3 regions of the Desulfitibacter alkalitolerans DSM 16504 genome follow, and region 2 is predicted to be linked to each of the others. Evidence: riboswitches for the same ligand, from Rfam matches in the RefSeq annotation. Region 2 holds a riboswitch; each other region holds the start of a gene.

Region 1 (7,738 bases), on a different contig from region 2:
ATATGCAGTTTCCAACCAAACCATTTAATTTGATTGCCGTTAGTATCCTGCTTTGAGCCCCAGTTTGGCGTTTGTCCGTCATTAGCAAGTTTATTTTTGGGTTTTGGACTTTCAAAGGAATCCATTTTGGTTGCATCTATGGCGATGATTTCACCGTCTACAATATTTAACTCTTTTGCTCTTGTAACCAATCTCCGAAAAACTTCTTTAAGATCTTCGGATTCTGAAATCTTGCTTAAGAACCTGCTAAATGTGGATTCCGAAGGTATTTTGCCACACACAGCAAAGCAACAGCAGTAACGAAATACAGGATCTTGCTTCAACCTTTTTACCAGCATTTTTATTGTTTTGATCTGCTCAATTTGCATTGCTACTAAAGCATAAACCATTGGATACGATTCATAGCCTTTTGGACCAAACCTACTTTTCTTTAAGGCTAGCTTAAGCTCACTCAGGTCAATTTGTGATAATACTAATTCCAGTTTAGCTTTTGGTTGGAGCTTTAAAATTTCTTCAAAGGATAATAAGCATTCTTGTCGAATATACATTAGCGATTTCCCCCTTTCTTGTGTTTTTTGGTTTGGTCGCTAAAAATATTCAACAAGATGGGGTGAAATCTTTTTTATTGCTCGAATTTTTATAGAGGTATCAATGGTTTAGAAATATGAAATTTACTCAAATAACAATTCGGGCAGTTCCTTTTGACATCTGCTTAAAAAAAAGGGGCGCTAATTACCCCTAAACTCCTGTTTCTTTTTCCAGTTGATTGACGACTTAATTAACAGTAACAGCGGTATAACGATTTGAAAGGGAACAGAGTAATAAGGCCATATTTCTACCGCCCAGTAAAACATTTCGAATAAATTATCATATACCCAAATCGACAAGGCAATAACGATTGTAACTATCGGCAAAACAAAAGGTTTATAATCATCCAGGTTAAAAAGCTGAGCAATACCCAGAACTGCTGCATAAATACATATACAGATTTTCACTCCGCCGCCAATCAACAAATTAATTGAAATTATCTGATCAATATGGATATTGGGTATTAGTTCTGAAACAGTCTGCGAGGGAAAATAATTATTTGTTAACATCTCCGCGCCTAAAACCAAAAGGTTTCGGATTTCGGCAATGAAAATTAAGAAACCTATAATTGCCAGTGAAAGATAAGCAACTTTTACAAGACTGTCTCTTTCGTTTAAGTGAGGAAATATCATCAAAAAAGCAACAGCTTCTCCAAAAGGAAAAGATAAGACGGCAAAGGCCGTCTTGATAACAGGTTTAAACCCTTTTTCCAGAAAGGGAAAAAGATAATTATGATTCATTCGACTAAGAAGTAAAAGGGAAGCAAAGATTATTGTAAACGGAACCAGGGGAACAAACAATTGGCTCATCCTGGCAATTACTTCCAACCCGTTTTTAAGGGCATAAGCAATAACCAGCATAAAACAGATTATAACAAAGATAATCGGAGTCTCGGGGAAAATAGCGATGACCAAATATTCCCCAAAGTTTCTTAAAACCAGACTGGCCAAGTGGATAAAATACCAAATGTAGAGGAGAGCTACTGCGCTGCCGCAATACTTGCCAAAAGCATCCTTTAATATCTCAACAAGAGTTTTAAATGGGTTTAATAAGGATATAGCCGCATACATACCCATTAAAATAAATCCGCCAGCCCATCCCATGCCAAATGCCAGCCAGGCATCCTGATTGGCGCCGGAGGCTACGTTGATAATGCTTGTGCTTCCTAAGAGGAAACCCATGATTAACACTGATAATTGAACACCGGAAATTTTAACACCTTTTATCATACCATCACCTTAGTATTATGAGTTTCACCATTTTTTCAATAATCTTAGCCGGACTGACAGGCGCTTTTTCGAGTAGTTGCATAATACTTATAGTCAATCCCGCTGCCAAGAGAAAAAAATATACAATCATGGTCTTTGCCCGCTGATTTGTTTTTTTTAACAATCCCGGCAAATCAATAAAGACAATTACACTAAAGATGGCTATCAGTCCTATAATCATAAATAGACCTTCTTTTATTTAGGCAGGATCGACTTTTTAATCAAGCCCGCCCTTCTGATTTTAGCAGTTACTTTTATTTCCACAGGTGTGCTGCTAAATTCTTCATCCCAGTTTTCTTGAACCTGCTGCCAGTAATTTAAATGTTTTCTATACACAATCTCTCCAAAACCAAAAATGTCGGATTGGTATTCTTTTTGGGCCAGATCAACAATATCCCGTATATCTTTTTCAATAGCCCCGGCCACCTCTTCTTCTAGTTTTTGAATCAGTTCCGGGGTGGTTAAATCCCCGTTCCCTTGCTGATCGCCTATATTTCCCTCTTCTTTGATTTCTATCAAAAACACTAGTTTTTCATCTTTTATCTTTACATCTTTTTTTCCGCTGGAACGTATCATTTCAATGGCTACTTTTTTATCTTCATTCAGGGGATTAGGAATATTGATAATCCCGCTTTTAACTTGATCTCCTGTGAACAGCAGCCCTCTGGTCTCTTGAGAATTCAACCAGCCAATTAATTTATCGTTCTTAAAAGCAGCGCTTCCTTCAATTTTCATGTCTTTTAACGACGGTTTTTCTTTTTCCTTTGCGCCCTCAATCACGCCGATCGTCAGATTTTTTCCGGGACTGCTTATTTCTTTTAAAACATCAATCATCATAAGCTTTTGGGTCTTAGCAAAGGACGCATTATTTTTTAATACTGACAAGATATGGAGAGCCGGAATTTTTTCCAGCGTACTTTCGGCTGTAAGTATTTCCTTTGCCGATGTTCCTTTTGCAATGATGACTCCCGCTTGGCGGTTTGCCTCATGATCCCTGGCAAAAAAATCCATAATGTCGCTCAAGCCATCTCTTGCCATTTGTTCTCCGATTACTATTAACTGGAGATGACTGATAAATATTTTTTGATTTACTATTATCAACAGATTTCTAAAGCATTCAAAGACAGTATCCCCCGTAATGGAAAATACCTCTACAGCTTTTTCTTTACCCCCGCCCCCTCCTTCGCCAAGCTTCATCGCATCAGGTTTAACCAGCTGTACAGTTAATTCAATCTTATGATCATCGGATTTATCAATGCCCACTGCCGCAGCAATATTTATCTCCGTCACATCTTTATTATTCCAGCATCCCGTGATGGAAATCATGACCAAACAAATATTTAATAATATCAGCATATCTCTAATCCGCTTGATCATCGCTTACTTTTCTTTCTCTCGAAAATTTATTTTCATTCTATATTTTGTCATATCCGCATCCTTCCATGTCAGGGTCCTTGGCCTGGTGTTCATTGCCCAAATCGGGACCCGTATTATTGTGTCTTTCAAATCTGTTACATCCAAAGGAGAAAAGGGAGAGAGATAGGAAACGCCAAAAGACCTCAATGTACACATATGGATGAGAAATACTGCTATTATTAATAGCATCCCCATAAAACCCAGGATGTTTGCAGCAATAAGTAAAATTATCCGGATGAAGGGCATAAATCCTGTCGTGGGCGGAACAGCAAAACTACTAATGGCCGTTAACGCTGTAACTATAACAACGGGATTGCTGATCAAACCTGCCTTAACGGTAGCCTCTCCAATAACCAAAGCGCCCATGATACTGACAGCCTGCCCGATAGGTCTTGGCATCCTTACACCGGCTTCCCTTAGGATTTCAAAAATAACACCCATCATAAACGCTTCGGTAAATGGCGAAAAAGGGATGCCTCCTCTCGCTGCCATCATAGTCAATAGCAGTTTAAAAGGAATAATATCATAATGAAAGGATACAACAGCCACATATAAGCCGGGTAAGATAATGGATATTAATAACGCCAGCATTCTAAGCGCTCTAATCATTGAGGAAAGCGGCGATCTGGAATAATAGTCTTCGCTCGACTGTATTGACTCTAAGAACAAGAAAGGCACGGTGAGCACAAAAGGGGTGCCGTCGCAGAGAACAGCTACTCTGCCTTCCAAAAGCTTAGCAGCCACAACATCAGGCTTTTCGCTGTTTCCAACCGTAGGAAAAATCGAAAAGGGAGCATCTTCAATAAATTCCTCGATGTACCCGGATTCCAAAATTGCATCTGTCTTGATATTTTTTATCCTTTTTCTTGTTGTATCAATGATTTTTTCGTTGGCAATATCTTTGATATAGCAAATACATACATTAGTCCTGCTTTGCTTCCCCAATTTCATCATTTCAAATTTAAGCCTAGGGTTTTTTATCTTTCTCCGCAAAAGAGATATGTTTATGCCTAGTGATTCAACAAATCCTTCCCTCGGTCCGCGTACGACGGCTTCTGTACCAGGTTCTTCAATGCCTCTTGCTTCCCATCCCTTAGAACCTGCTTTTAATGCTGTTGCTTTTCCCTCTATATAGATAACACTATCTCCAGCCAAAATAGCGTCTATTGTTTCTTGGAAATCCTGAATCTCTTGCAACTCAATTGTGGTTAATAAATTTTCTTTTAAGATAGTGAGTATGGTGCGGTTATTTAGCTCTTTCTTTAGATTCGCAATTCTCGCCTCTATCATCAATGGTTTTAAAATGTCGGCATTTACCATCTGCTTATTTACCAGACCATCAATACATGCAATGATGATTTTTACAGGCGGCTCATCGCCTAAAGCTATTTCCCGCAGCATAAAGTCGCTGCAATCCGAAAATATTTGCTCCAGTTTTTCTTTGACTATTTTCCCGGATTGCGCTATGTGTTGCCCGTTTTTATTTTCATTTAGTGATTTTTCGTGTTCGATATTTAGTGATTTTAATTTGATATATTTTATTAGTCTGAATATCTTTCGAAACATATTGCAACCTCTTGTTTGAAAAGTGTTCTTGTACAATAAAGGTAAGATTTAGGAAACTGCGTTATCAAAAATAATGGGATTACTTCAATAGTTTTTACACCATAATAGCAATTTATTCCTTGCGTTAGAAGTATAGCCGTATTAAAACATGGTAAAGAACTGAATAATCCGTATGGAGATGCGGAGGTCAAAACCGGGTAAACCAAAAGAAAAAATCATGGAAAGTATAACTATAATCACCACCCCGGCATTGATAAAATTGGCATATAACCTGCTATCACCAGAGTCATTCCGGATAGCAGCGCCAACCTGGAATGAAATCTTTATTCTGACTATTTCTTGTTACCAGATGCAAAAACAGCACACATGGCCTGTGCTGGCTCCTTAAAGTACCCAGCAGGAGGAAACCCTAAAATGTTGAATTTTATCGGAACGACAAAAAGCGACACGAATTATGTAAATAATGGTATATAATGTAAAGAAAGTGTAACTATGAACCGAAAAGGCAAACTTGTCGAAAGGCAGGGACGCAAAACCACGGGTCTAAGGCGAGCACCAGATCGCGATGATAGCCGGGTTGCCGAAGAAAAGCCATAATGGCTCACTGGTGCTTTATTAATTTGTAAGCATCAGTGGGCCTTTTTTTGATGAAAACTCTAATGATACTTCATATCACTCTGGTTTAAGATTTAGAAAAGTAAGGAGGGGGATAGTAGTCATGAAAAAGGAACTTAGCAATCTCAGAGTATTAATTATCAATGCCCAAAATGGCGATCAGGACTCCGTAGTTCATTTGGTGCACTGGTTTATTCCCTTAGTAAAGAAGTATAGCCGTAGAATGGGTTATGAGGAGGCGTATGCGGACTTGATTGTCTGGATGGTAAACGCAGTTCATAAATATAGATCCGTTAATGATACTGATATCATTGCCGGGACAGCATCTTTTTCATACGAAAACGGCCAAAAATAAAATATTTTAGGAAGGGGGATGCCATAATAACATCCGCTTTCTCTTTCTCTGATAGAGTGGTGAATTTCTACCCGGGAGAAGGTGAAAGCATAGACCCCTATACCTGAAGAGTATGACCTGGAAGAAGCCCGAATTGTAGCTTGGTTTATCACAGGGCTTCGTCACGAAGCAATCCGTTTGACCAAGAAGTATCGGGGAATGCGAAAGCATGAACTGCTTATATTAATGTTCAAATATAAAAAAACACATCTTTAGGAGAGGTTGAAAAAATAACCTCTCTTTTTTCAACGCTGGGCCGCACAAGCTTTGAGGATTTTAACCGTTCCATTCTTTGTGCGGCCATTTTTGTTTTCTGGAATGGCGTGCATCACCCCGTTTTGTTATAGAACCCAAAAAACAAAACGGAGGTAATTAAAATAGACACACAAGTTGGTATTAACGGTTTTGAAAGCATTGGACGGGATGAAGAACACAAAAGTATAACAAATTTAATTTTTTTAGGGTAGGGGTTGCAAAATTTCTGTCTACTTTCTCTTTCTCTAACAGATGGCAAAAAAACACTCAAAGAAGAGGTGAAAGTATGGAGCCTTACACCTGACGTTCAGAAGTATGATTTATATATATACGAACATTCGGTAATGTGCCGTTCCCCTCCCTCTGTTTTGGATTTTCTTTACTAAAAAAGCTAAAACGGAGGGTTGGAAAATGAAAAAAATCAATTTACGGGATTATTACCCATTCTATCATTCTGACTTTTTTATTGAAGTGGCGGATCAAATTGTAGAGCTATTCAAACAGATTAGCCGAAGAGACCATGCAGATTTTGAACGCAGGCGTATCCACAAAGCATATTATTCCCTTGACGCTTGCGATGGTATTGAAAAGGATATGGTCCTATTGGTGTTATCGCCGGAGGAAATCTACGAACGAAAAATGAGCAAGCAGGAGGTATATGCCGCTATCAACAGCCTGCCGGAAAAACAGGCCAAGCGTATCTATGCCCACTTCTTTCTAAACATGAGCAAAGCGGAAATAGCCAGGATTGAAGGCGTGAGCAAACCTGCCGTAACACATTCCATTGAGCAAGGTTTAAAACGTATAGAAAAATTTTTAAAAAATAATTCCTGATTGGGTTAACTTTTGACCAAAAAATCTGCTGATTGATAGAGGCACAAATCTACCCCCTCGTCCGAACCTTGAAAACTGAATAATTGTTTTATCCGGTACTTTCCCCGTATGTCCTGTGAAGGAAAGCCATATTGCAGGTACGCCAAGACCACCAGTCTCGACATAAGTCGGCTCACAGCCAATGTATCCATGCCGTTTCCGATTTGATGAAGGTAAGGTGCGAGCGAGTAATACCCGCAATGAATAAATGCTGGTTACATTTAAGGCGGCGACACATACGGAGGGATAATGATACTTCCGTCCAGCCACAGCCCCGCTTAAGCGGGATCACGCAATGGGGGCGGCTTGCAGAGAACCTGGGAGAGGTAAGATTCCTATGAAGACGGTCAACCGCCGTCTGCCGGATAAAGCCATAAGTAATAAAACCAAAACAGAAACGCGAGTAGGGGTGCGCCTATCCATGTGAGTATATATGCACGTCCAAACTAAGGCGCATCTCCTGCTTCGCGAATCAAAAATAGAAAGTAGCGCGTAATTAAAAACGAGAAGGGGGCTTACTATGGCTAATGAAAAATTATCCCAAGAAAAAGCCTACCGTATCATGCTAAAGGGCTATCCCGATGTGCTTGATATAAAGCAAATGTGTGAAATTCTTGGCATTAGCCTAAAAACAGGATACGGTTTGATACAAGAAAATAAGATTGAATGTTTAAAGGTTGGGCGGGCATATAAAATCCCCAAGCCTTTTTTATTTAGCTATCTGAGAATAGGTACAAGCGGCGACAGCCAATAAAAAATGATA
Region 2 (7,738 bases):
TTCTGTAGAGACACTTCCCAATGTGGCTCGTTTCATTATACCCTTGCCATGGGAGCCTGTGACTATTGCCGATACCTTGTACTTCTCAGCAAGTTCAATTATTGCTCGGGCTGGTATACCATTTACAGCTTCCATGGTCGTTTTTAAACCAGCCTCCTCCAGCAGGATTTTTTGCTTTTCAAGCTTGTTCAAAACTTCTTTAATTGCAGGATAATCCTTTTCGAAAATAGCCTGTGTATCCCCGGCGAAAATTTCATTAAAGCCCAAGGGAACATTATCAAATACATGCACCAGTATGGCTTCTTCAGCCCCTATACTTTTTAAATCTCCCACACATGTAAACAAAAGGTTTGATGCGTCAGATTGGTCACTGCAGATCAACAGCTTTTTAAACATTTGGGTCCCCCCTTTTTCCATTAGTATTTTTAATATATATTTATATATATTTTAAAATTATCCTGTATCTTCATAAAAAATTTTTAATATCCACATAATTCCTGTAATATAATCTGTAATTATACTGTATTATATTTTAGTGTCGTTGAAAATCTTGCTGCCTGTAGATAACCTTGCAACTTTTAAACACTACTGCTACAGTGAAATTTAGCAATTAGTGGAGTCATGGGGACGGTTTGAGCGTCACCGCAGCGCAACGAAGGTCCGAAGGTAAGACCATGGAACCTTCCATTGGAACCGTCCCCATGGCAGTCCCATGGCAGAACCAAGTCTTCTTTATGAAGATAATGTGTATATTTAATGATAACACTTGAGGAATTCGGAAAAAAATGTTAATATCATAATACATTCTCTATTGTTTGGCATGATTTTTTATACGCAACATAACTATGGTGCTGTGGGGGAATTTTGTGTGATAGAAGAAAAATGCCGGCTGGATGCTAACAACCTTAATATTATAACCCTGGGTAATTTTAACGTATTTAACTGTGGTCGTAATTTGACAGATGAGTTTAACAGCAGTTTAAAGATATGGGACCTCTTTAAATATTTAGTGACGTTTAGAGATGAATTGGTACTGCCAGAAAAGATCCTGGATTCTTTGTGGCCTGAAGCCGAGTATACTGATCCCAAACGCACATTAAGGGCTCTTATTTTCAGGCTGCGTAAGGTATTAAATGGTCATAATACCAGTGATGCCAACAGTATCATTGTATATTCCCATGGGTGTTACAAGCTTGAAACTAAAAAGGCCTGCGTTATAGATGTGGTGGAATTTGAAAAGACCTTTCATGAAGCTTATTACATATCCAAGGAAGATGCTGATAAAGCCATTGAACAATTTAAAAAGGTTGTGGACATGTATAAGGGTGAATATTTGTCTGGAACCTATGGCCATGATTGGCTGTTACCAGCACGTAACCATTACAGAAGAATTTTCTTGCATAGTGTTTATGAGATGTCGGAACTTTTAAAAGAACAAAAACGTTATCTGGAAATACTTCCAATTTGCGAAAAGGTTTTAAAGCATGAGATGTTTGAGGAAGAGGCTCATTTCAGATATATTGAAGCTCTAGCTGCAGCAGGTAAAATCAAACAGGCAAAAAACCACTATAAATATGTTGAAGATATATTTGAACGTGAAATGGGGGTTAAGCCCTCTGATGCTCTAAGAAAGTTGTACCGACTTTTGTTTGGGGAAATCAGCAAAAATGGAATTGATATATCAACTATTTCAGAAAGCCTGAGGGAAGAGTTCTATTCAAATGGACCCATGTTATGTGAGCCGGACATTTTTAAATTTCTTTATCAGCTGGAAAAAAGACGTTCAGAAAGATATGGCCAAACAGCGTTTTTGGGGTTATTAACCTTATCCATGCCCGACTATACCCTGCCGCCAAAAGGCATGCTGAAAAATGGTGCTGAAGAATTAAGGCAGGTACTTTTATCAAGTCTTCGTAAAGGTGATGTAGTTACGGAGTGGAATGAAGCACAGTTTTTATTAAGCCTGCCTGGACTGAACGTTCAGCAGGCCCATAAGGCTTTGGATAGAATACAAAATAGATTTATGTCAGCAAGAAAGAATATAAATTTAGTTTTGCAGAGAAAAATAGAAGAGGTACTGCCCTCCAGTAATTTTTTTGAAACTAGACCAGGTTAACAGGAATTATATTTTTACTTCATTAAGATTAAAGAGGCCTTCGGGCTTCTTTTTCTTTATGCTGTTATGCAAACCAGCATGTATCCAAGAAATAACTTATAAATAACCAATAAATAACTCCAAAAAAACCATCATATAACTCCAAAAGAACAGTCATATAACTACCAGGTGTTAAATTTATAGTAACTTAAATTTACAGCTTGCCAATACAATTTACTATATAAAAAACCTGATGTTAACACCTTGCTAGGGGGCTAGAATATGTTTCATTCTGATGTCAACAAGTATACATGCAAAATGGGAGGCTCCACTTTTCTCATTAGAATACACTTCAAGCAAAACAGCAACTGGCAGGGGACAATTCAATGGCTGGAGATGAACAAGACCATTCCCTTTAGAAGTGTCTTGGAATTAATATTTCTTCTTAATGAAGCAGTTGAGCAAACCCCATCTGCAAGCGGGGAACTGGACTTTCGTTCCTGGAATAATATAGAACTTGAGAATAGTTACTCAGATGACAATAAATAGCAAAGTGAGGAATTAGGCCATGAGAAAAACAAAACTCGAGAAACGACTGGAAGCGCATAGAAAAAGGGAAGAGACAATGAGAGTTATTAAGGCTACCTTCAAAGGGACACTGAAAAATACATCAGTTTTTGTTATGACAGCGGCACTAATCGCATATCCACTACATTTTCCAAAGACCAGTGCATACTTCACCTCACCAAAAATTCAATCAAATACCATACAGTTTGTTTTTGAAACCCTGAAAATTAATGTATCTGTTCAATTTATTCTCGGCTCATTCTTTGCTCACTTGAATTTTCCAGGATATAACGTAAATGATATTGACTTGACAATAGTAGAACTCAGCTTTAACGGCAAAACAACTTATGCCAAGACCTGGTGGGTTGAGGAGGATAAGATAGTAGTTGAGTTTGAATGGGACGAAGTAGAAAAATGGCTTGAAGAGTTGGGTCCTGAGGAAAGCAATCCATACTTTGAGATTTCTGGAGAAGGCATATATCAGGGAACAAGGTTTTTGTTTAATGGGTCAAACATAGTTCCCTACACTATAGAAGAGCAGGAATTGATTTTATTTATAGAAGGCCCAGACTATATTGAAGTGAATGAAGATGGTGCTGCAGAGCGATACACTGTGGTTGACCAGGAAGGCAATGAGGTTTCTGGAATTGAATGGGCAATTAAAGACCAGATAGATGGAATAACAATCAGCCAAAATGGAGTAGTTACATTGATAAATACCATTTCAGCTGAGGAGTTTATCATAGTTGCATTGCTTATGGAAGAAGGTATTGAAAAGGCAATAGCTGAAAAAACCGTTCAGATTGATATAGTAATGGAAGAATTGTTAGAAGAACCAGAATTATTAGAAGAACCAGTTGAGGAAGAAGAACTAGATGAGGAGTTAATAGACCCAGATCAATTAATTAGAGATGAAGACGGTGAAGAAGTAACAGACGATGGAGAAGGCACAGACGATGGAGAAGTAACAGACGATGGAGAAGGCACAGACGATGGAGAAGGCACAGACGATGGAGAAGTAACAGACGATGGAGAAGGCACAGACGATGGAGAAGTAACAGACGATGGAGAAGGCACAGACGATGGAGAAGTAACAGACGATGGAGAAGGCACAGACGATGGAGAAGTAACAGACGATGGAGAAGTAACAGACGATGAAGAAGTAACAGACGATGGAGAAGTAACAGACGATGGAGAAGGCACAGACGATGGAGAAGTAACAGACGATGGAGAAGTAACAGACGATGGAGAAGTAACAGACGATGGAGAAGGCATAGATGGTGAAGAAGTAACAGACGATGGAGAAGGCGCAGACGGTGGAGAAGGCACAGACGGTGAAGAACGCACAGACGGTGAAGAAGGCACAGACGATGAAGAAGGCACAGACGATGGAGAAGGCATAGACGATGGAGAAGGCATAGATGGTGAAGAAGGCATAGATGGTGAAGAAGAGCCATATAAGCAGACATAAGGGGTGAACTCATGGAAGATAAAAGCAGCATTACACAAATAGCAGAAGAAAATGACCTGATAAAAAATGAGGATGTGAACAATGAAGATAAAAAACCAAAGAAGCTTTGGAAATCAATCTTCAATATAATAGGCAATACGATATTTGTGATTTCTCTTATTCTCATAGGCTTTCTGGTCTTTTCAATGGTGCAGAGCAAGATTTCCGGAGGGCCTCCCACAATAGCAGGGCATCAAATGTATATTGTTGCCGGTGGCAGTATGAGTCCGTCCTTTGAGGCCGGCAGCCTGTCCATTGTAGAGATGGTTGAACCTATTAATTTAGGTGTGGGTGACATTATTACCTATAGAGACAACAATAATGTTGGAATTACCACTCACAGGGTCATGGAAATACACAATGAAAGCGGCAGCCTTAGTTTTACTACTCGAGGAGATGCCAATGATGTTAACGACCCTCATCCTGTACTTGCGGAGAATATTATTGGCAGGGTAAGCTTTACTATTCCCTATATAGGGCTTCTAATGAACTTTGGTCAGTCAAAGACGGGCTTGCTAACCCTGGTGATTATTCCAGGAATACTTCTCATCATATTTGAACTTCGAAATCTCATGAAGTATGCAGCGCAGGCTGAAAAGGAAAAAACCAGTAAAAAAGCCCAAAATACTTTGACCAGCAAAGATACATAATTAAAGGTCTAGGCATCTATGAGATGGCATTTAATATCTGGGTTTTATGAAGGGATGTGATAGTGGAGGAAGATTAAAGAACGTATTATTTAAATTGTCGGCATTTGTACGATGAAAAAGGCAAACTCGTCGAAAGGCGGGGACGCAAAGTCATAGGGCCTTTCTTATATATATGTAGAATGGCAGCCTGACCGCCATTATTAGGAGATGGAGTATTAAAAAAACCAATTTCTAAAAAATGGAGGGAAAGAAATGATTAAAAGTAGAATGTTAGTTAGTATGTTGGTAATTGCTTTAGCGGCTGCTCTTATTGGTGGTGCAACAATGGCGTGGTTTACAGACACAGATACTGCAGGAGAAACTACATTTACAGCCGGCACATTAATTGTGGATGTTAGTAAGGGTTTAACTGCATTTAACAATTTGCTTCCAAATGCATCCAAGCACGGCAACATGAACCCTGGTGATGTTTATGATGAAATAGAAATTATTATTGAAAACGATGGAACCAAGAACTTTGCATGGTTTGGCAACTGGACAGCTACTGCGGTAGATGAAACAAAAACTGACGTTTTATTAGATGCAATCTACATTAAAACCATGAAAATGGAATTTTTAAGGCCTGATGCAACTGCGTGGGAGCCTGCAGATCAGTTTATTACTAACGGCGTTGGCTCTGGACTTTACCCAGGTTGGTATAATACTCTGGCAGCCGGCAGCACATTCGGTGTAGTATCACTTCGCAGCTGGATAGACAATAATGGCATGGGATCTACTCCCTTTGAACACATGGGTGCTTTAAGACCTGGTTACAAGTACAAGTTAACTGTTCAGTTTGGTTTCCACCACCTTGCTGACAATAACTATCAGGGTGATGTAGCCAGTCCAATAAACGTTGGATTTGCTGTAGAAGCACATCAGGTAAATGTGGACGCTCTTAATGCATTCCAGCCAAACTTTGGTACTTGGCATTACAACTGGTTAATGGATCAACTAGCCAAGCAATAGTGTAGGAAATAAACATAGCCCTGTAATTTAAAAATAGGGGATGGTGTGGGGACCATATGGCTTCCCGCACCTACTCCCTAATGTAAGCAAGAAGGGAGGGAAACTAGTGAATGCAAGAAAAGCAATACTAATGGCAGTAATAGTGATAGTACTGGCTGCAGCCATGGTTGGTGGAGCAACAATGGCCTGGTTTACAGATAGTGCTAGTTCAGGAGATGTAGAGTTTACAGCTGGCACTTTACGCATCGATGCCAATACTGCATACTTTTATGGCGTTGAGTATAAAAATCCTGAAAACCAGCGTGGAACCCTTTACGAGATTTTTGTAGACGATGATAATGATACCGTTAGCTACAGCAAATTGTATGACTCGACCAGGACAGCTTTAAATGCCCTTGCATATGATAGGAAAAACAAGCGTCTATATTATGCCGATGGAAACGGGAACCTTTTTTATTATGACTTTAACACAGGTCAAGGTGACAAATCCGCTGGTAAGCTTTTCCCAGCCAACACAAAGATTTTTAACGCTGCTTTTGGCCTTGGATACTACTGGTTTGTCAAAGAAGGAAGCGATGATCTCTACAAGGTAAGCTTCAACTCTAATGGAAGTATCGCCCAGGTAGTCCTGGCCCATGAGAATTTCACTGGTAATCCTAATAGACGTTTTGGTTTTGGTGATATTTCCATGGATATGAGGGATGGGATTATATACGGCAGTACAACAGGTCCCGGCAGTTCTAATAGATTGTTTTTCTCATATAATGTCTATACTCAGGATTATATAGAATATGCAGGAAATGCAAACAGTTTGCAAATCGCCTTTGGTGCAAATGGTGTGCTTTATGGAACAGTGACCAGAGATTATGATTGGTATAGAGTGGACACATCAACCGGTACGAGGACTTTCTTCTATAAGAGTGATCTTATGTTCGGAGATTTAGCATCTAACCATCAAAACAACTGGAACCCTGGAGATTGTGAATTAGTAAATTATGAATTTAAAAACATAGGTACCAAGAATATGGTCTTTAGATTTACCCCCAGTATTGAATGGAGTGGCAATTTAGACCTCAGCAACATTGACATAGAACTATGTGACAATTCTAATGATTGGGTCAGGTTTGGAGATACATTCTATTATGTGGGTGCTCCTCTTGCTCCAGGAGAAAATGCAGCTCTTTGCCTAAAGGTGTGCCTCAGTGGACCAGATACAGACAACGAGTATCAGGGTGCAACATTAACCCTTGGGGGAGAAGTGGAAGCAGTACAATCTTCCAACAATGCTCCATATTATCAGTGGAATCTTGGAGACAGTGGCAATCCAACGCAATTACAGCAGCTTTATGACTATTTACTTCCACAATAACCACTAGAGATAACAACAAAAAAACATGTATTTAGAGTATTTAATTTGAGGAATCCAGGATGCATCTTAAATAACAGATGCGTCCTGTATCCCACATTGTTAAAAATGACAACAACCCCTATGGGATTATATAAATTAAGTTAATAGTGTTTTGTATGAGTTCATATTATAGGTTTATTGGTTATAAAGATAAGTAGAAATTTTTATTGTACTGTTAGAGCTGTTTTCCTTAATACAAGAATAGCTATAAGGAAGGATGAAAATCCATGGAAAAAAGGAATCTATTAATAAGTTTATTGACCATAAGTATTATAGGTTTAATAATTGCTGGTTCTTCTCTTGCCTATTTTACAGACAAAGATAAGAATCCTGAAGTTATCTTTGTTCTTGGGAATGTTCAGATACAATCTATGACAGCTGAAGAAGTCAATCCAGCAAGTGTATTTGAGGAATGCAGAACTGCCCAATGGACAATAAAAAACACCGGCACTAAACAAGCAAAGCTGAGGGCAAGAGTTATCACCAATTGGGATAGGGAT
Region 3 (7,738 bases), on a different contig from region 2:
GTTTCCTCTTCCTTATTCTCATTTTCGGTAGACTTCACTTCAGTTACTTCTTGATTTTGTTCTGAAGATGTTCCTGTAGATTCGCTCGTTGTGCAACCAGTGATAAAAATCATCAACACGAATAAGGTTGCTAACGTAAATAATCCTATTTTTGACTTTAACATTGTTTCGACTCCTTTTCTTTCATCCTCATGATGATAATGATATTTATTCTCATTGATAATTATAACTTAACTAAACCATATTTAACATGAAAGATTATGTTCACTATATGGACGATTCTGTCACAAATAACCGCTGTAGCTTATCAAGTAATAGATTATGTGTATAAGACGTATAACACGTATAGAGATGCTTGTGATCATACATACCATAAATAGCCCTATTCCGAACGGCCTTTAACTCCTGCCATTTTTCACTGGTGAATAATGCATTGATTTTATTTTGAATCATTTGATCCATATTCACCGTACCATCATGCTTATACGGTGTTAATAGAATTCTATCCGCTTCAAATCCAAATAAATCCTCAAGAGTTATTTCCTTGAAATATTCAATTTCTTCTACACCTTTTGGAATCTTCAATCTTAAATCTCCGTATAGAACCGTTCCAACATTACGAGTACCGTATACACAAATCTTCTCCTTGCCAATTCCAATCACTAATATTTTTTCATCTTCAATCTTTCTTTCAATTAGTTTACGAACTTTTTCAACTTTTTGGTCATAATATTCTAACCAAATACTAGCTTCCTTTTCCTTTTCAATGATTTTTGCAATGGTTTGAAAAAGCATGCGCCACTCATGTAAAAAAGGAACGTTTACAGTGGGAGCGATTTGTTCAACCATTTTCTCCTTGAGTGACTTATCATCCTTATGATAATCTCTTGTTAAAATTAAATCTGGTTTAACCTCCATTAGTTTTTCTAAATCGGGATCAAATTCACCAAGGGGAATAGTATTTCGGAGTTGGGTTATTACTGGGTATGCATTACTTATAACAGCGGCATAAGGCTCTATACCAAGTGTCAGCAAATGACCAGTTAATAGGTGTTTAAGTGAAGTAATCCGTGGCGATGATTTTATTTTCTTAATGTAAATGGTTGGTGAACAACCTTTCATCGCTTTAAACTTACGACTAAAGTAAAATTCATCGTTGAAACCGACCTTATTAGCAACCGTACTTAATTTTTCATCAGAGTGGATTAGAAGTTGCTCAGCTTTTTTGATTCGTATATCCGTTAAGTATTCCATTGGACTTTTTCCAGTTTCTCTTTTAAACATGCGAGAATAATAGTCTGTACTGACCCCAGCAATTTCAGCAAGCCTTTTACGAGTAATATTCGTACTGTACTTTTGCTCCATATAATCTTTTGTAAGTGTAATTGCTTTTTTAAGATCGACCTTTTGCTTATCCATGTAATCTTTGAAAAGAAATAAAATCATTTCTTGGAAGCGAATATTTGCTTCCATCCCGCCAAAAGAATCTTTACTTTGAAAATTTCTTCCTATATTCTCAACCATCTCATTTAAAACTTGATTATTGAACAAAAAAACCTTCTCTGGAAAGCGAACTTTACCAGAAGTAAAACAATCATTTCCAGCATATTGTAGAGCATGAAATCTGATTTGATAGTAATCCACTGTTAAATTATCATCTATACTAAGCTTCACTTCGGTCCCCGGTGAGAGTATGAAACCTATTTGCCCTTCCATGGCGTGGCTTCTTTCTTGTATATAAATAGTTCCTTTCGCTTGCCTAAACAACAACATTGTATATAAACTTCGGTCCTGCTGTTGAAAAGTTAATTGACTTGAATGTATGTGTTTAATATCATCTAATCTGTACATAAAAGAAGCTAAATGATCAGAGAGGTTTTCTTCGCTATTCATATGTGTCACTCCTCGTATAATGTTCATTACGTATCCTTTTAGTAATCCTGCAAAACATAATTGATAATCATTTTCAATTATGTTTACTATACTATCATTAGAAATTAAGATTGTCAATAAAGGGGGAAAAGCCAAAAAAGTAATATTACTTTTTGGACTGCACTGCATTATATCATTATTTCTATTAAGGTTTATTAGGCTATATGTTTCGATACTCCAATAAGTTGTTAGTACGATTTGAGAAAAATAAACTAAAATATATGTGTTTTTTAAAAACATACTCCACGGAACTTCACTCCAACTAACAATAATTTCTTCTCCATGAAAACTATTGCCACGAATTAACCAGCGTTAACTAAAATAATGAGGAATAAATTTACTTCAAATAACTCATGCATAAAAAAACTGCCTCTTCTAAGAAAGGGCAGTTATGTACATAGTCTCTGCGGCAGCCAGGCTGTCGTAGCGCGGTAAAAGCGCTTTAGACCCTGTAGCTTTGCGTCGCCGGTTTTCACCGGGTTTGCCCTTGTCTTCATATTATTCAATTTCTGTGTATGTCTTCATGCTGCAAGGTTAATCCCTTGCAGCATGAGACCTGTTTGTTTATTTTGAGAGCAGGCTGTAAAGCACCTGGGCCATCTGCGCCCTGGTGGTGGTATCCTTTGGGGAAAGCCTGTTCCCGCTGCCGCTGATGGTTCCGGTTTCCACAAGCAGCTTCATGGCGTCTTTAGCCCAGAGAGCTATGTCGTCGGCATCGCTGAAGCTTGACAGCGATTTGCCGGAATCGCCCTGGGGCAGCTTGCCGATTACTTTCAGCCCATTGTACAGCAAGGTGAACATTTCCTGGCGGGTGATTTCCTTTTCCGGTGCAAAGAGGTTGTTGCCTACGCCTGCGGATATGCCAAGCCTTTTTGCCGCAGCCAGGTAGCCGGTATACCAGGTGTTGCCTGCGTCTACGAAGTTGTCCTTCGGATTCGCGTCGGGGGTTATGCCGTATGCCTTCATCAGCATGACGATAAACTGTCCCCTGGTCAGCTTCGCTTCCGGGCTGAAATTGCCGTTGCCCGTGCCTGTGGTAATATCCCGTGCGGCTATAAAGGAAACCGCCTTTACATACCACGCGCCTGCCGCCACATCCTTGAAGCTCACCTGCTTGTAGCTTACGGCGTAGTAGCTGAAATGAGTGGTTGTGAAGGTTACGGTTCCGGTGGCCGGGTCGTAACGCCCATTGGGTACTGAAACCACATTACCGTTTTCATCTATGTACCAGACCACTATGTGTTCCGAATCAATAAGTTCTGTTGGAGTCGGAGTGTAGGGTATGGATACCGTTACTGATGCATTTTCATTGTTCCAAGCATATAGCTCTCCGTCCACTGTTAAACTAAGCTGAATTACCGGTCTGTCGCCAATACGGTTCTTTATTTCCTCACCTATGCTTGAAACATCTGCATGTGCAATGGTAATGGACACATTTTCTGCACCTGCAACAATTTCCTTTGGCAACATGCTGCCGGGCAGGATTACCATAGCTATATCTGTTTTTATTTTCATCTGCCAGTCTGCATTTGACGATGACAGGACACTTGCAGGCATGGTAATATCATATGCCTTTGCACTTTCCACAAAAGGTATAGTAATTTCAACAATCTTTTTACCGTCACTGCTTTGTCCTGTCTTTTCAAATGCTGCAGCCAATATAGTTGAATTAATCTCTGCTGCTGCAACACCTGTGTTTTCATCCAGCATTGGTGCAGTGATTATATTTCCATTTGTGTCTACAGCAGTGATGTTTGCTTTATTTGTATCGCTTGTTGTTCCTCCGTTATCAACACCTGAAGAAGTGTCTGTATCGCCGCCGGTGCTCCCGCCGGAACTCGAACTTTTAGTGCTTATGCTTGCACTCTCACTTGATGCCGATGCTTTATGGGTTACCGTTTCGGCTACTCTTTGGTAAAAGTTATAGGTAGTGCCTGCCGTCAACCCGGTGAATGTATTGGAGCTTTGCCAGTTGACTCCACCTCTGCTGTACTCATATCCCTCATTTGGTGTAAGGGTTATACTGGTAGTCGTACTGTTGGCCATGGTTGGGGCTGCAGGTGCTGTTGGATCATCCGCCTTTTCGATGGACCCGCTCGCCGTACCGGTTAAACTACCGGAATAATTTATCGCAGTTACCACTACCGAAAGCGTTGCGCCAATATCTGCATCTACAATAATATAAGTACTATTACTAGCTTCATTTATATCGGAACCATTTCGCTTCCACTGGTAAGATAGAGAAGCATCGCCCTGCTGGCCGGTTACCTCTGCTGTCAAGGTTTGGCCGTATTTCAGTGTACCTATGATAGATACTGAGCCTGTAAGGGACTCCGGTCCTGTGACAGGGCTTTTGGATGCCCTAACTGTATTCCCGTAGGCTCCCATGTTAATCCGGCCGCCGTTGGGAGTTGGTTCATTGCTGTAATCGGAGGCGGGGTCGCCGGCGTCGATGCAGGGGCTGGTCACAGCGTCCAGCACCCAATCCCCGTTCCCGTCGTTTGCCGCGGGATCCCAGCGTCCGGCCTCTGATTTTAGGTGGAAGTCGCCTCCTGAAGGGTTGGCAAACAGGGGGTCGGTGTTGATGTTTCCGACACCGGCAACCACTCCATCAGCTTGGATGTTGGAATAACTCGCAGTTAAAGTCCCGCCAAGATGTGTAAAATTATATACATTGTTATATATAATGCTGTTAATAATGATAGTGTTCACATTGGTCAAATACATCCTATTGCTGTTGTGGGCAAAGGTTACATTGGTTAGGGTAAGATTTCCCCTATGGGCGTCTATAATGTTGCAATTGCTGTTGTGTATTATGGTATTGCTTATTTGCAGATTGCTGCTTCCATCATCGCTTTTCATATTTACAGCACCATAGGATGAGGGATTATTGGGATTGATATTTTTAAACTCACAAAAAGCGATGGAAAGGGGGGTTAAGTTAACTGAAACACCTTGATCGTAACCGTATCTGATGCCATAATTCAAGGAATCAAAAATGCAGTGTTCAAAGATATTTGGATTTCCATTGCCTTGGCTTAAGACAAGGATTCCGCCGTTATCAAATGTCCCGCTTCCATAGCCTCGGAAGAGAATTGGTTCATCCTCAGTTCCCCGGGCCTCAATCCTGCCTGTGTCAAGAACTTGTATGTTCTTGCTGCGGTCTAGCAGCAGGGTCTGACCGGGTGCGATGGTCAATTTCCCCCCTACCGGCACAAAGTAAGGCAGTTTGTATGAATAGCCTGCCGTCAGCTGTCCCCAATAGGCTTCCACACCTGAAGCAATTTCCCCACCTTCCACCAATATTTCCCTGTACCCCTCCGGATATCCTTCAAAAGTTACATTATCTAAAGTAAAAGCAGGGATGATTCTCAAAGGATGCTTTGCAAGATTTCCTCCGTCAAAATGGTTATTTTGGAATGCCACCATCACATCAGGCCTAGCCAGCAAATCTGTTTTGCCGTTTTCCATGAAGGTACAGTCTGTGAGTGACAGCCTCCCTCTCTCTAAGACCATCGGCTGCCCGTCATCCTGCTCTTTGGCTGAATCGGATATGGTACAGCCAGTTATTTCAACATCGATATTACTGGAAGACTGGGAGGATACATGAATTGCCCGCCCTAAGTCCGTGAAAACGGTACCCTCAACCGTAAGACTGCTGCCGTCTCCTGCCCTGAAATATATCCCGTTGGTTTTGGCATCATTATAGACAGTACCCTGTCGGAATGTGCTATCGGAAACAGTAAGGCTGATATCCTCGCCGCCACCATCATCCACCATCAACATACCGTATGTAGATGCTCCGGATCCGCCATACTTGAAGGTACAGCCGGCAAATGTGCCTGAGGAGCCGTCATAAAAGGTGAGTGACGCCCAGGACGGTGACTGGCTGCCATCTCCTGTGAATCCGGTAAAAGTCACCTCGTTTGCAATAAGACTGCCTCTAACTCGAAGCTCCGGCCAGACATTGTAAACAGTTTCGCTGACGGTTATCGTTCCGTTATGACCCAGTTGAACTTCAACGCCACTTCCAATGGTCAGCGTGACTCCGGCAGCAACTTCGGGAGCACCGCCCCCATCCTTTAAGCAGATGATATATGGGCTGCCTGCCGCAGTCCAAATGGTGTCTTCAGTAATGTCAGTGTTGATAATGGTAGGACCTACCGTTGATTCTCCCATTACATGTATAATACTGAAAAACATAACAAATGAAATTATAAGCATAAAAGCTGATAGAGCAAAAAGGGTTTTTTTCATCTTTGATAAAGAAATAATATTTTTCATGTTAGGTTGGATGCCTCCTTTATTAAATTAATGAGCGGTTATTTCCCTATACTGTTCCACGCCATAAAAGGTGCTATAGCAACAAGAATATTGATAGCTCCTACCATACTTCCAGACAGCAGGAGAAAAAGACCCACCAAACCTGCAACAATACCTGCCATTAAACATACTGTTTTTGCAGTATGGGTATCTCCATCATCAAACTTTTTCATGCCAAAAAAGTAAATGACAGCAGCAATGGCTCCGGACAAAACTAGTCCCAGGCTGTCGCCAAAAAGAAGAGAAATTATGGCAAGTCCACCAAAAGTAAATACAGAAACAGTAAGATACATTTTTGTGTCACCTGATGTTGAAGAAGCCGATATCGGATTCTGTCTAAACTTGGTATCAACTTCTTTTCCTTCCTGCAGAGAAGTATTTACCTTTAATTTATGGCCGCAGGCAGGACAAAAGAGATTGCTTTCCTCATGTTTGGAACCACATTGAGAACAAAACGGCATATTGAATCACTCCTCTCTTTTTATTTTTTTCCCGCACCGCCTGCAAAAAGCGTCATTTTCCTCAAGTATGCTTTTACAGCCGGGGCAGGAAGGAGGACTTGGCCATTCTTCTTCCAGTGCCGGATCTTTATGGCTTTCATCTGAAATAATAACCTCAGTTCCACAGCCTGTACAAAACCTGTCACCCTCCTCTAAAACCCCTCCACAGTTAGAGCAGGAGTTTCCTACCACAGCCGGTAATGAATTTTGGGCAGAGTTGAGGACTGCATCTAACTCAGAAAATATTTTTTTGACCATGCGTTCTCCTTGACCGTAATCGACCAAGGTCAAGGAAGACTTTGGTCTACTTGAAATGGTTACTGTGGCTTTCCCGGGATTGCTGCACTGTTCTATTACAATGCTGAACTTTGTACCCGCAGACCACAAGCTTAAACCTTCTGCCGCTTCAATCACCCCTTTTCCTTTATCTTGGCCGACAACTTTTATTCCCAGGGAAGGTAAGGCAGCCAGAACACTGTCCCAGACCTCACCCATTTGATTCATATAAACCCTGTTCTCGGATGCTGTTCTTAAACCCATATTTGCCACTCCCCTTTTTATTAATCAAATTATGATAGTATGCAAGCAAAAGCCGGCAAACCATTTAACAGTTTCCCGGCTTAATTTGTTTTAATTTTACTGTTCTGCCGGAACAATAAATCCAAACCCTATTTTGCAAAATGTATGTTGATGAGGTAATGCCACCTCTGTTCCAAAATTGTCGGAAGATACTCCTGTAATTATTATGGTTGTACCGCTTGAACCGGAATCATCTCTTTCACCGCTTAAAGCCAGAGCAAGGGCATCCATAAGATCAGGGTTATCAGCATTGTCACCGGAATTAATGAATGTGACGAAAATATCGTAGTTATCACCATTTGATTCAACAATTACTGACGATACACCGTCTGTAAATCCGCCAATTGTTACATTGACACTAATTCCGCCTCCGGTATAGTGAATCGTATTAGCATCGTCAAAGT

The links. A riboswitch is a leader RNA that binds a small molecule or an ion and turns the genes downstream of it on or off. The one in region 2 is predicted to bind cyclic di-GMP.
Region 1: another riboswitch for cyclic di-GMP. It lies ahead of K364_RS24480 (helix-turn-helix domain-containing protein); the one in region 2 lies ahead of K364_RS25590 (TasA family protein).
Region 3: another riboswitch for cyclic di-GMP. It lies ahead of K364_RS0105220 (helix-turn-helix domain-containing protein); the one in region 2 lies ahead of K364_RS25590 (TasA family protein).

What each region holds. Positions count from the first base shown of each region.
Region 1 covers NZ_KK211102.1:298,859-306,596, reverse strand. Annotated here, with positions in the region: gene K364_RS0115790 (transposase) at 1-548, opposite strand, end outside; gene K364_RS0115785 (GerAB/ArcD/ProY family transporter) at 729-1,817, opposite strand; gene K364_RS0115780 (hypothetical protein) at 1,822-2,037, opposite strand; gene K364_RS0115775 (Ger(x)C family spore germination protein) at 2,052-3,212, opposite strand; gene K364_RS0115770 (spore germination protein) at 3,237-4,838, opposite strand; cyclic di-GMP riboswitch class I at 5,333-5,423, shown strand; gene K364_RS24480 (helix-turn-helix domain-containing protein) at 5,557-5,808, shown strand; gene K364_RS0115760 (RNA polymerase sigma factor) at 6,514-6,936, shown strand; gene K364_RS0115750 (helix-turn-helix domain-containing protein) at 7,496-7,729, shown strand.
Region 2 covers NZ_KK211100.1:891,006-898,743, reverse strand. Annotated here, with positions in the region: gene K364_RS0110165 (universal stress protein) at 1-396, opposite strand, end outside; gene K364_RS0110160 (AfsR/SARP family transcriptional regulator) at 869-2,116, shown strand; gene K364_RS23580 (hypothetical protein) at 2,378-2,644, shown strand; gene K364_RS25595 (ICP22 family protein) at 2,664-4,133, shown strand; gene K364_RS0110145 (signal peptidase I) at 4,145-4,822, shown strand; cyclic di-GMP riboswitch class I at 4,932-5,021, shown strand; gene K364_RS25590 (TasA family protein) at 5,075-5,830, shown strand; gene K364_RS0110135 (TasA family protein) at 5,937-7,199, shown strand; gene K364_RS0110130 (hypothetical protein) at 7,466-7,738, shown strand, end outside.
Region 3 covers NZ_JHVU01000032.1:27,304-35,041, forward strand. Annotated here, with positions in the region: gene K364_RS0105215 (ABC transporter substrate-binding protein) at 1-164, opposite strand, end outside; gene K364_RS0105220 (helix-turn-helix domain-containing protein) at 268-1,893, opposite strand; cyclic di-GMP riboswitch class I at 2,338-2,428, opposite strand; gene K364_RS27060 (S-layer homology domain-containing protein) at 2,497-6,216, opposite strand; gene K364_RS0105230 (zinc-ribbon domain-containing protein) at 6,255-6,716, opposite strand; gene K364_RS0105235 (zinc ribbon domain-containing protein) at 6,723-7,295, opposite strand; gene K364_RS0105240 (S-layer homology domain-containing protein) at 7,392-7,738, opposite strand, start outside.